DNA from 2 places in the Enterobacter sp. RHBSTW-00994 genome. Region 2 is predicted to be linked to the other one. Evidence: predicted binding sites of a transcription regulator. Region 2 holds the regulator's gene; the other holds the start of a gene.
What was found. The regulator CRP, encoded in region 2, controls carbon source genes, mostly activating them, when cyclic AMP is high. The targets are predictions, from matches to a motif close to ATGTGANNNNNNTCACAT.

Region 1 (4,749 bases), 540 kb from region 2:
CAGATCGCCAGAGCGTTGTCGCCAATGGAAAAGAAGTTATTATCGTCAGCGCAACTGTCACTGATGCCGACGGTAATTTGCTGGAAGGGGCTGAGGTTAACTGGAGCGTCTCACCTTCTGGCGCAGAAATGTCGGTACAGAAGAGTAAAACCAACAGAAGTGGCGTCGCTCAGGTACAGGTGTCCTCGAAAGTGGCGGGTAGCTATGGCGTGGATGCTGGCATTAATGGTGCTTCGCAGCGTTTGTCCGGGCTAAATTTTACGGCTGACCGCACTTCTTCGCAGGTGAGGACATTGGTTGCCGATAAGTTGACTGATATTGTTGCCGATAAGGATAGTGTGGCCTTGACGGCTAGTGTGATGGACGCAAACAACAACCCGGTTTCGGGCGTGACGGTAAACTGGAGCAGCAGCGAAATCAGTAGTAGTTTCAGCCACGTGTCGTCCGTAACGGATGAAAATGGGCGGGCGGTGACGGCATTTTCTAGTCTGAAAACAGGGAGTATTACTGTAAATGCTACGGCAGGTGTAAGCAGTCAGTCGCAAATACTGCATGTGATTGGGAATACCGGAACGGCGCAAATCAATACTGTTACTGCGGGTAATTCACAGGCCATCGCAGATGGCGCTTCATCAGTTATATGGACCGCGGATATCACAGATGCCAACGGTAATGTGCTGAAAGGGGTGACGGTAAACTGGACAACGGATAATCAAAATATACAACTGTCTTCTGTAAATAGCATCACATCAGATAGCGGTAAAGCGAGTGTCAGCGGCACGTCAGTTAAAGCTGGAAGTGTGAAACTGATGGCCTCGCTGGTCTCGCCAGCGGGCCAGCGTAGCGCGAATGTCGTCACTTTTATCGGTAATGCCAAAACGGCGAAAGTCGTCAAACTGATCGCCAGTACTGACCACGTAGCGGCTAACACCACACCTATTATCTATATGGCTACTATTACAGATGCTAACGATAATCCATTGAAAGGGGAAACGGTCTCATGGACGACCACTATAAATAAACTTTCTGCTACGACCAGCAATACGAATGATAAAGGTGAAGCGGCGATACAAGTATCCGGTTCTGACTTTGGCAAGGTAACAGTTACGGCCAGTATTAATGGTAGTAATATTTCAAACTCCTCTGCCATATTTATGGGGACGATTGACGATACGTGGAATATTCCCAGCGCTGCTCAGTCCAGTGCTTACACAGGAGAAACGATTTATAACTTTCTCAACCTTGGTTTTGTTGTAACCGGAGACACTACGGGTCCTGCATCCTTAATATGGACACATAATTATGGGGCGTATTCAGTATTGACAGCTAAGCTGACAGATGAAAAAGGCAACATTCAGACTGTTACGTTCAGAGGACAGGTATCGAACAGATGTACTTTCTTTGAATTTAACAATGCTTCAGGGTGCACAACACCGGGTAATGCACCGAAGATTACCTACATACCAGAAGATGGAAATAACGCCTCGCTGCCTAAGGGGAATTATCGTGGTGTCATTACATTTAATGGTCGTGACTGGCATACCTCCTGGGCGCTGAACTATACCATTACAACGACGCTGAAAGTGAACTAACCTTATCTCTCCCGCAGCGCCAGCATCTGCTGCGGGAGAGCTATATAAGTATGAAACCAGCACATATGAGTGAGTAATGCTTCAACATAATTTTCCTCCGTACCTTCATCTGCTTTTGTCGGCATCAAACAGTAAAATGTGACGCAAGTCAGATAAATTGCGAATCCACCTGGACAGACATTCCTTTTATTCCTTGTTTCGCTTATTCTTGCTGAAGCGTTTCAGTTGATTAAGTGTTCGACAATTGACCAATCAGTCGCAGTTTGTGACAGGCGAGGATTCCCCTCTGAGCATAGCTGGATTACTCTTTCAGCCACCTCAAACTCAGGGATAGCCTTGCAGGAGATCTATGACCGTACGCGTAGCGATTAATGGTTTTGGTCGCATCGGGCGTAACGTGGTTCGTGCTTTATATGAATCCGGACGTCGGGCGGAAATCACCGTGGTGGCCATCAACGAACTGGCGGATGCCGAAGGCATGGCGCATTTGTTGAAATATGACACCAGCCATGGACGTTTTGCATGGGATGTTCGCCAGGAGCGTGAACAGCTCATGGTTGGCGACGACGTCATTCGCATTCTGCACGAACGTACGCTCAATGCACTTCCCTGGCGGGAACTGGGTATTGATGTCGTACTGGACTGTACCGGTGTATACGGTAATCGCGAGCACGGCGAGGCGCATATCGCCGCTGGTGCGAAGAAAGTGCTCTTTTCACATCCCGGCAGCAACGACCTCGACGCTACAGTTGTATTTGGTGTTAATCAGGAGCAATTACGTGCGGAGCATCGCATTGTTTCTAACGCCTCTTGCACAACAAACTGCATAATACCCGTCATTAAATTACTGGATGATGCTTACGGTATCGAGTCTGGGACCGTTACGACGATCCACTCCGCCATGCATGATCAGCAGGTGATCGACGCCTATCATCCCGATTTACGACGCACTCGCGCCGCAAGCCAATCGATCATTCCTGTGGATACGAAGCTGGCTGCGGGGATCACCCGTATTTTCCCGCAGTTTAACGACCGTTTTGAAGCGATTGCGGTAAGAGTTCCGACGATTAACGTCACTGCAATTGATCTCAGTGTAACGGTGAAAAAACCGGTAAAAGCCTGTGAAGTCAACCTGTTGCTGCAAAAAGCGGCACAGGGTGCATTTCATGGTATAGTTGACTATACGGAATTACCGTTGGTCTCAGTAGATTTTAACCACGATCCGCACAGTGCCATCGTTGATGGTACACAAACGCGCGTCAGTGGCGCACACCTTATCAAGACGCTGGTCTGGTGTGATAACGAATGGGGCTTTGCTAACCGAATGCTCGACACCACGTTAGCAATGGCCGCTCAAGGTTTCAGGTAAGACGCATTGTGCGTCTGCAAAACTTTAAGAATCAACGAGAGGATTCACCATGTCTGTAATTAAGATGACCGATCTGGATCTGGCTGGTAAACGCGTTTTCATCCGTGCTGATCTGAACGTACCGGTTAAAGATGGCAAAGTGACCAGCGATGCGCGTATCCGTGCTTCTCTGCCAACCATCGAACTGGCACTGAAGCAGGGCGCTAAAGTGATGGTAACCTCCCACCTGGGTCGTCCGACTGAAGGCGAGTACAACGAAGAGTTCTCTCTGCTGCCGGTTGTTAATTACCTGAAAGACAAACTGTCCAGCCCGGTTCGCCTGGTGAAAGATTATCTGGATGGTGTTGAAGTGGCTGCAGGTGAACTGGTTGTTCTGGAAAACGTTCGCTTCAACAAAGGCGAAAAGAAAGACGACGAAGCGCTGTCTAAAAAATACGCTGCACTGTGCGACGTATTCGTAATGGATGCTTTCGGTACGGCTCACCGTGCACAGGCTTCCACTCATGGTATCGGCAAATTTGCTGACGTCGCTTGCGCAGGTCCACTGCTGGCTGACGAACTGGAAGCACTGGGCAAAGCCCTGAAAGAACCTGCTCGTCCAATGGTCGCTATCGTTGGTGGTTCTAAAGTGTCTACCAAACTGACCGTTCTGGATTCTCTGTCCAAAATCGCTGATCAGCTGATCGTGGGTGGCGGTATCGCAAACACCTTCGTTGCTGCTCAAGGCCACAACGTCGGTAAATCCCTGTACGAAGCAGACCTGGTTGATGAAGCGAAACGCCTGCTGACGACCTGTGATATCCCAGTCCCAACGGATGTTCGCGTAGCGACTGAGTTCTCCGAAACGGCGACCGCTACTCTGAAATCTGTAAACGACATCAAAGATGAAGAGCAGATTCTGGATCTGGGTGACGTTTCTGCACAGAAACTGGCTGATATCCTGAAAAACGCCAAAACCATTCTGTGGAATGGCCCGGTTGGTGTGTTCGAGTTCCCGAACTTCCGTAAAGGGACTGAAATCGTTGCTAACGCCATCGCAGATAGCGAAGCGTTCTCTATCGCTGGCGGCGGTGATACCCTGGCAGCTATCGACCTGTTCGGTATTTCCGACAAAATCTCCTACATCTCCACTGGTGGCGGTGCATTCCTCGAATTCGTGGAAGGTAAAGTCCTGCCAGCAGTAGCAATGCTCGAAGAGCGCGCTAAGAAGTAAGCCATTCAAGGGCAGGGAAACCTGCCCAATTTTCAGCGTGCTTTTTAGAGCCCGCACCTTTTCTAACGGCCGAAGATACAGGACTACGTAACATGTCTAAAATTTTTGATTTCGTAAAACCTGGCGTGATCACTGGTGATGACGTTCAGAAAGTGTTCCAGGTAGCTAAAGAAAACAACTTTGCTCTGCCAGCAGTTAACTGCGTGGGGACCGACTCCATCAACGCCGTACTGGAAACCGCTGCAAAAGTTAAAGCACCGGTTATCGTTCAGTTCTCCAACGGTGGCGCTGCGTTCATCGCAGGTAAAGGCGTGAAAACTGACGTTCCTCAGGGTGCTGCAATCCTGGGTGCAATCTCTGGTGCACATCACGTTCACCAGATGGCTGAGCACTACGGTGTTCCTGTTATTCTGCACACTGACCACTGCGCGAAGAAACTGCTGCCGTGGATCGATGGCCTGCTGGACGCGGGTGAAAAACACTTCGCTGCGACCGGTAAACCGCTGTTCTCTTCTCATATGATCGACCTGTCTGAAGAGTCCCTGCACGAAAACATCGAAATCTGCTCCAAATAC
Region 2 (4,749 bases):
TCATGGTGCTGAACGCAGGGCCTGATGTCATGCGTTTTGCACCATCGCTGGTGGTAGAAAATCAGGATATCGAAGATGGATTAAACCGCTTTGCCCGTGCGGTAGCGCAGATTGTACAAGGCTAATACCCGGTACGTTTTAACCGGCGTGTTAACCAAATGCCGTGATGTGGACGCTGACGCCATGCCACCGACGAAATGGTGTGCATGGTGCTCAAATGTCCCAGAATCCGCTGCAGATGCTGCTCCAGTGTGCTCATTGGCCCGTGAGTCAGGGTCTCCGGCGCCTCAAGAATGTTCGAATCTCCCGCTTCTCCCGGCGCGTCATACTCCAGACGTTGCTGGCAGCGCTGCAAGGCAATTTCACAGGATTCTAAATACCGTTGTGCCAGATCGGGTGTCAGCATCGTATGCTCACGCGCCAGCGTGGTCATGGCGTTGATGTGTTCGACGATAAACTGGCTGTGCGTGACCCACAGCTTCATGTCTGCCAGATAGTGCGAATTAAAGCCAGGCTCCTGCATTGCCTGATTGAGTGAGTTAAACAGGGCGTTATGCGCCTGATTCACCTTCATACGCTGATACGCCAGCGGCGAAGGTTGCGGATCGTTGCTGAGTATCAACCGGATGGCCTGTTGGTCGGCCTCCAGTGCATCGTGGGCGTTCTGACGCAGTAATCCGCTCTGCCATTGCGGCCACAACCAGATCATTCCACCAAAGGCGATCAGGCAGCCAATCAGGGTATCAACTAGCCTGGCGATGATAAATTGTTCGCCATTGAGCGTAAGCAGTTGCAGGGTGTACACCGCCGTTACCGTAAAGCCCACCATTGCCCAGCCGTAGTTTTTACGGATGATCAGATAGCTCACCATTGTGATCGCCAGCATTCCCGCCAGTGTATAACCCTCCGGGACGTGGAAGTGGAGCGTTACCCCGGCAATCACCAGCCCCGCGATTGTGCCTGCTGCCCGGTGAAGAATACGCACTCGCGTCGCGCCGTAGCCGTTTTGGGTGACAAACAGCACCGTCATTAAAATCCAGTACGGTTTTGGCAGATGCAGCGCCACGCCCATCAGACTGGCGACGCTCAGCATCACGCTGATACGGGCGGCATTACGCAGCGCTGCAGATTTGAACGACAGATAGCTCTTCAGGGCGGGGAGCAACGGCAGACGTTTCTGTTTATCCGCCATCAGATCACGAGGGTAAAGTGGACGCTGCGTGCGCAGCACGCGGGCAATTCGACTGAAGTGCCAGGCGCAGAACTGCCCGACCGGGTTATCCGGATGCTGGTTGGCGATTTTTTCCAGCGCGCCCAGCTGTTTCTCCATAGTGAAACGCGTGGGATAGCGGTGATAGAGGATATCGTCAGCCAGCACGCGCAGACGCGCCGCGACCGTTTGCGCATTCCAGCGGATCACCGCTTCAGCGTGGCTGCGCTCGACCAGCTTTTGCACCTCGTGAGGGTAGTGCAAACTGACGGAGATGTGTTCTTGCAGATCCAGCCCTACCTGAAACGTGCGCAGTAACCGCTTGTAGTCATGGTTTTTATTGGCTGCAAGCATATGCAACTGTTGGTAGCACTGGCTTATCAGATCGACCACCTTTTGCTGGCGAGCCAGCAGTGGCGGCAACGACTTTTCCGGGTCGGTGTGCTGAGTCAGCAAGGTGTACTTGGCTTCACAGTAATCAGCAAGCTGTACATAGAGCAGGCTCAGGGATTCACGCAGTGGCTGTTCGCGCCATAGCCAGAACCAAAACCAGTTAAATACGCCGTACCACAGCGTGCCCAGGGCGTAGATAAGCAGGGGTTCCCACACCGGCATATTGCCTGCGAGGCTGAGGGTAAAAATGGCCGCAATAAGCGATGCAGGCAGTAACCGGGCATGCAGTGAGCTGATTTCAGCCGTGACGCCAAGCGTCATCGCAAGTACTGTCAGAATCAGCGGCAGCGGGATCTCACGGGCGAGTAGCAGTTGCACCGCAAGGCTACAACCGGCAAACAGGCAGCCGCCAATAATCAGGCGTTTGAAAAAGCGTTTGTGGGGCGTATCCAGACCCGCAATGTTGCAGCAGGCAGGGACGAGAGAGAAAAGCAGACCTTGTTGCAGATGTCCGAGGAGCAATCCCACAGCCACAGGAAGACACAGCACCAGCGTTTGCCGCAGTGCATAGTTAACTTCCGGGTGATAAATCAGCCTTCGCCACATGGGGGATAGAGACAAAAACGGCGTGACACCTTGCGATGGCACGCCGTTTTACCGGAATTAACGGGTTCCGTAAACCACGATGGTTTTACCGTGTGCGGAGATCAGGTTCTGGTCTTCCAGCATTTTCAGGATACGGCCAACCGTTTCACGAGAACAGCCGACAATCTGACCAATTTCCTGGCGGGTGATTTTAATTTGCATACCGTCCGGGTGGGTCATTGCATCAGGTTGTTTCGCCAGGTTCAGCAGCGTCTGTGCAATACGGCCTGTTACGTCCAGGAAGGCGAGGTTACCCACTTTCTCAGACGTGACCTGCAGACGGCGAGCCATCTGCGAAGAAAGACGCATCAGGATGTCAGGGTTAACCTGGATCAACTGACGGAATTTCTTGTAGGAGATTTCAGCCACTTCACATGCGGTTTTTGCACGAACCCAGGCACTGCGTTCCTGGCCTTCTTCAAACAGGCCCAGCTCGCCGATGAAATCGCCCTGGTTCAGATAAGAAAGGATCATCTCTTTCCCTTCTTCATCTTTGATCAGCACTGCCACCGAGCCTTTGACGATGTAATACAACGTTTCCGCTTTTTCACCCTGGTGAATCAGCGTGCTCTTCGATGGGTACTTATGAATGTGGCAATGAGACAAGAACCATTCGAGAGTCGGGTCTGTTTGCGGTTTGCCAAGCACCATGCGCTGTTATCCTCTGTTATAAGCTGTCACCAGAGTCATAAGATGCATCCGGACTCTGGGGTTGCAATCGAATTCTTACCCATACCTGGGAAGTCGGCTGTCGTAATATTCGCAGCCAGTAAAGTTTGATGTCCTCTGCATACATGTGTAACGTCAATGCATTACTGTAGCATCCCGAGTGTTTTAGCATAGCTTTTGCCGCGTGTCTCCTGGTGTCTCGCTTCAGCATGATGCAGGTCGCCTTCCGTTGCGAGAATTGTAACGCACGCGTAATCTGTCACCAAAAATGCAACGTTGGAGTTAATGAATATGCAAGCGCGTGTGAAATGGGTTGAAGGTTTAACATTCCTGGGCGAATCCGCTTCTGGACACCAGATTTTGATGGATGGTAACTCCGGCGATAAAGCACCAAGTCCGATGGAGATGGTGCTGATGGCGGCGGGTGGATGCAGCGCAATTGACGTGGTATCTATTCTGCAAAAAGGTCGTCATGACGTGACAGATTGCGAAGTTAAGCTGACATCAGAGCGTCGTGAAGAAGCGCCGCGCCTGTTTACGCACATCAATCTGCATTTTATTGTCACCGGTAAAGATCTGAAGGATGCGGCAGTATCACGCGCGGTTGATCTTTCTGCTGAGAAATACTGCTCTGTGGCGTTAATGCTGGAAAAAGCGGTAAATATCACGCATTCCTACGAAGTGATTGAAGCCTGATGTGTGTTGGGCATCATGCACGTTGATGCCCTCATCCGGACCCTCTCCCTGCGGAGAGGGGAAATGTTCATGCGATCTTCTTCCCTTCCATCAGTCGCTCGACCAGCGGCGTCATGATCAACTCCATCGCCAGCCCCATTTTCCCGCCCGGAACCACCAATGTATTCATGTGGGAAATAAACGAGCCCTGCAACATTGCAAGCAGCCAGGGGTAATCAATACCTTCCAGATTTCGGAAGTGAATCACTACAAAACTCTCATCCAGAGAAGGAATACTTTTGGCCGCAAAAGGGTTGGAGGTATCGACCGTCGGGACGCGCTGGAAGTTGATGTGCGTACGCGAGAACTGCGGCGTCAGGAAGTTGATGTAATCCTCCATCGAACGCACGACCGAATCCATCACGGCTTCACGGGAATGACCGCGTTCGCTGGTATCGCGTGTGAGCTTTTGGATCCACTCCAGGTTGACGATAGGAACCACGCCGACCAGCAAATCCACATGTCGCGCCACGTTGTGATGTGGTGTGACCACACCGCCGTGCAAGCCTTCATAAAAGAGCACGTCGGTTGGTTCAGGAAGCGGTTGCCATGGCGTGAACGTGCCGGGAACCTGATTCCAGGGGACGGCTTCATCATAGGTATGCAGATACTTACGGGATTGCCCTTTACCTGTTTGCCCGTACGCATGAAATGTCTGCTCAAGCAGGCCGAAGTCGTTAGCATCAGGCCCAAAGTAGCTGATATGTTTACCGAGATCGCGAGCCTTGCGAATGGCCATATCCATTTCAGGGCGAGTATAGCGATGGAAACTGTCCCCTTCGACTTCGGCTGCCCGTAAGTTCAGTTGCGCGAAAATCTTGCGAAAGGCGAGGCTGGTGGTGGTTGTTCCTGCCCCACTCGAACCTGTAACGGCAATAACCGGATGTCTGGCAGACATAGCAACTCCCTGACTGGAAAGGTTTAACGGTCAGCCATGAAGCGCGTTGCGGGGCATGATATTGACCGTTTCGTGCAATTCGGACCACACCAGCACTACATCGCCACTTTTCAACTGGCGCTTCACATCGGCGACCTTTTGTTCAAGCGAATGTTCATGTTCACCATAATCTGTGCCTTCACGCAACACAAAGCTTTCA

Region 1: a site for CRP is predicted at 1,729-1,746, ahead of epd (erythrose-4-phosphate dehydrogenase). Genes of this name have one in related genera too.

Annotation. Positions count from the first base shown of each region.
Region 1 covers NZ_CP056199.1:3,863,838-3,868,586, reverse strand. Annotated here, with positions in the region: gene HV346_RS18470 (inverse autotransporter beta domain-containing protein) at 1-1,592, shown strand, start outside; gene epd (erythrose-4-phosphate dehydrogenase) at 1,942-2,961, shown strand; gene pgk (phosphoglycerate kinase) at 3,011-4,174, shown strand; gene fbaA (class II fructose-bisphosphate aldolase) at 4,267-4,749, shown strand, end outside.
Region 2 covers NZ_CP056199.1:4,408,811-4,413,559, reverse strand. Annotated here, with positions in the region: gene HV346_RS21145 (aspartate aminotransferase family protein) at 1-125, shown strand, start outside; gene HV346_RS21140 (YccS/YhfK family putative transporter) at 122-2,209, opposite strand; gene crp (cAMP-activated global transcriptional regulator CRP) at 2,267-2,899, opposite strand; gene HV346_RS21130 (OsmC family protein) at 3,209-3,613, shown strand; gene HV346_RS21125 (phosphoribulokinase) at 3,681-4,550, opposite strand; gene HV346_RS21120 (YheU family protein) at 4,581-4,749, opposite strand, start outside.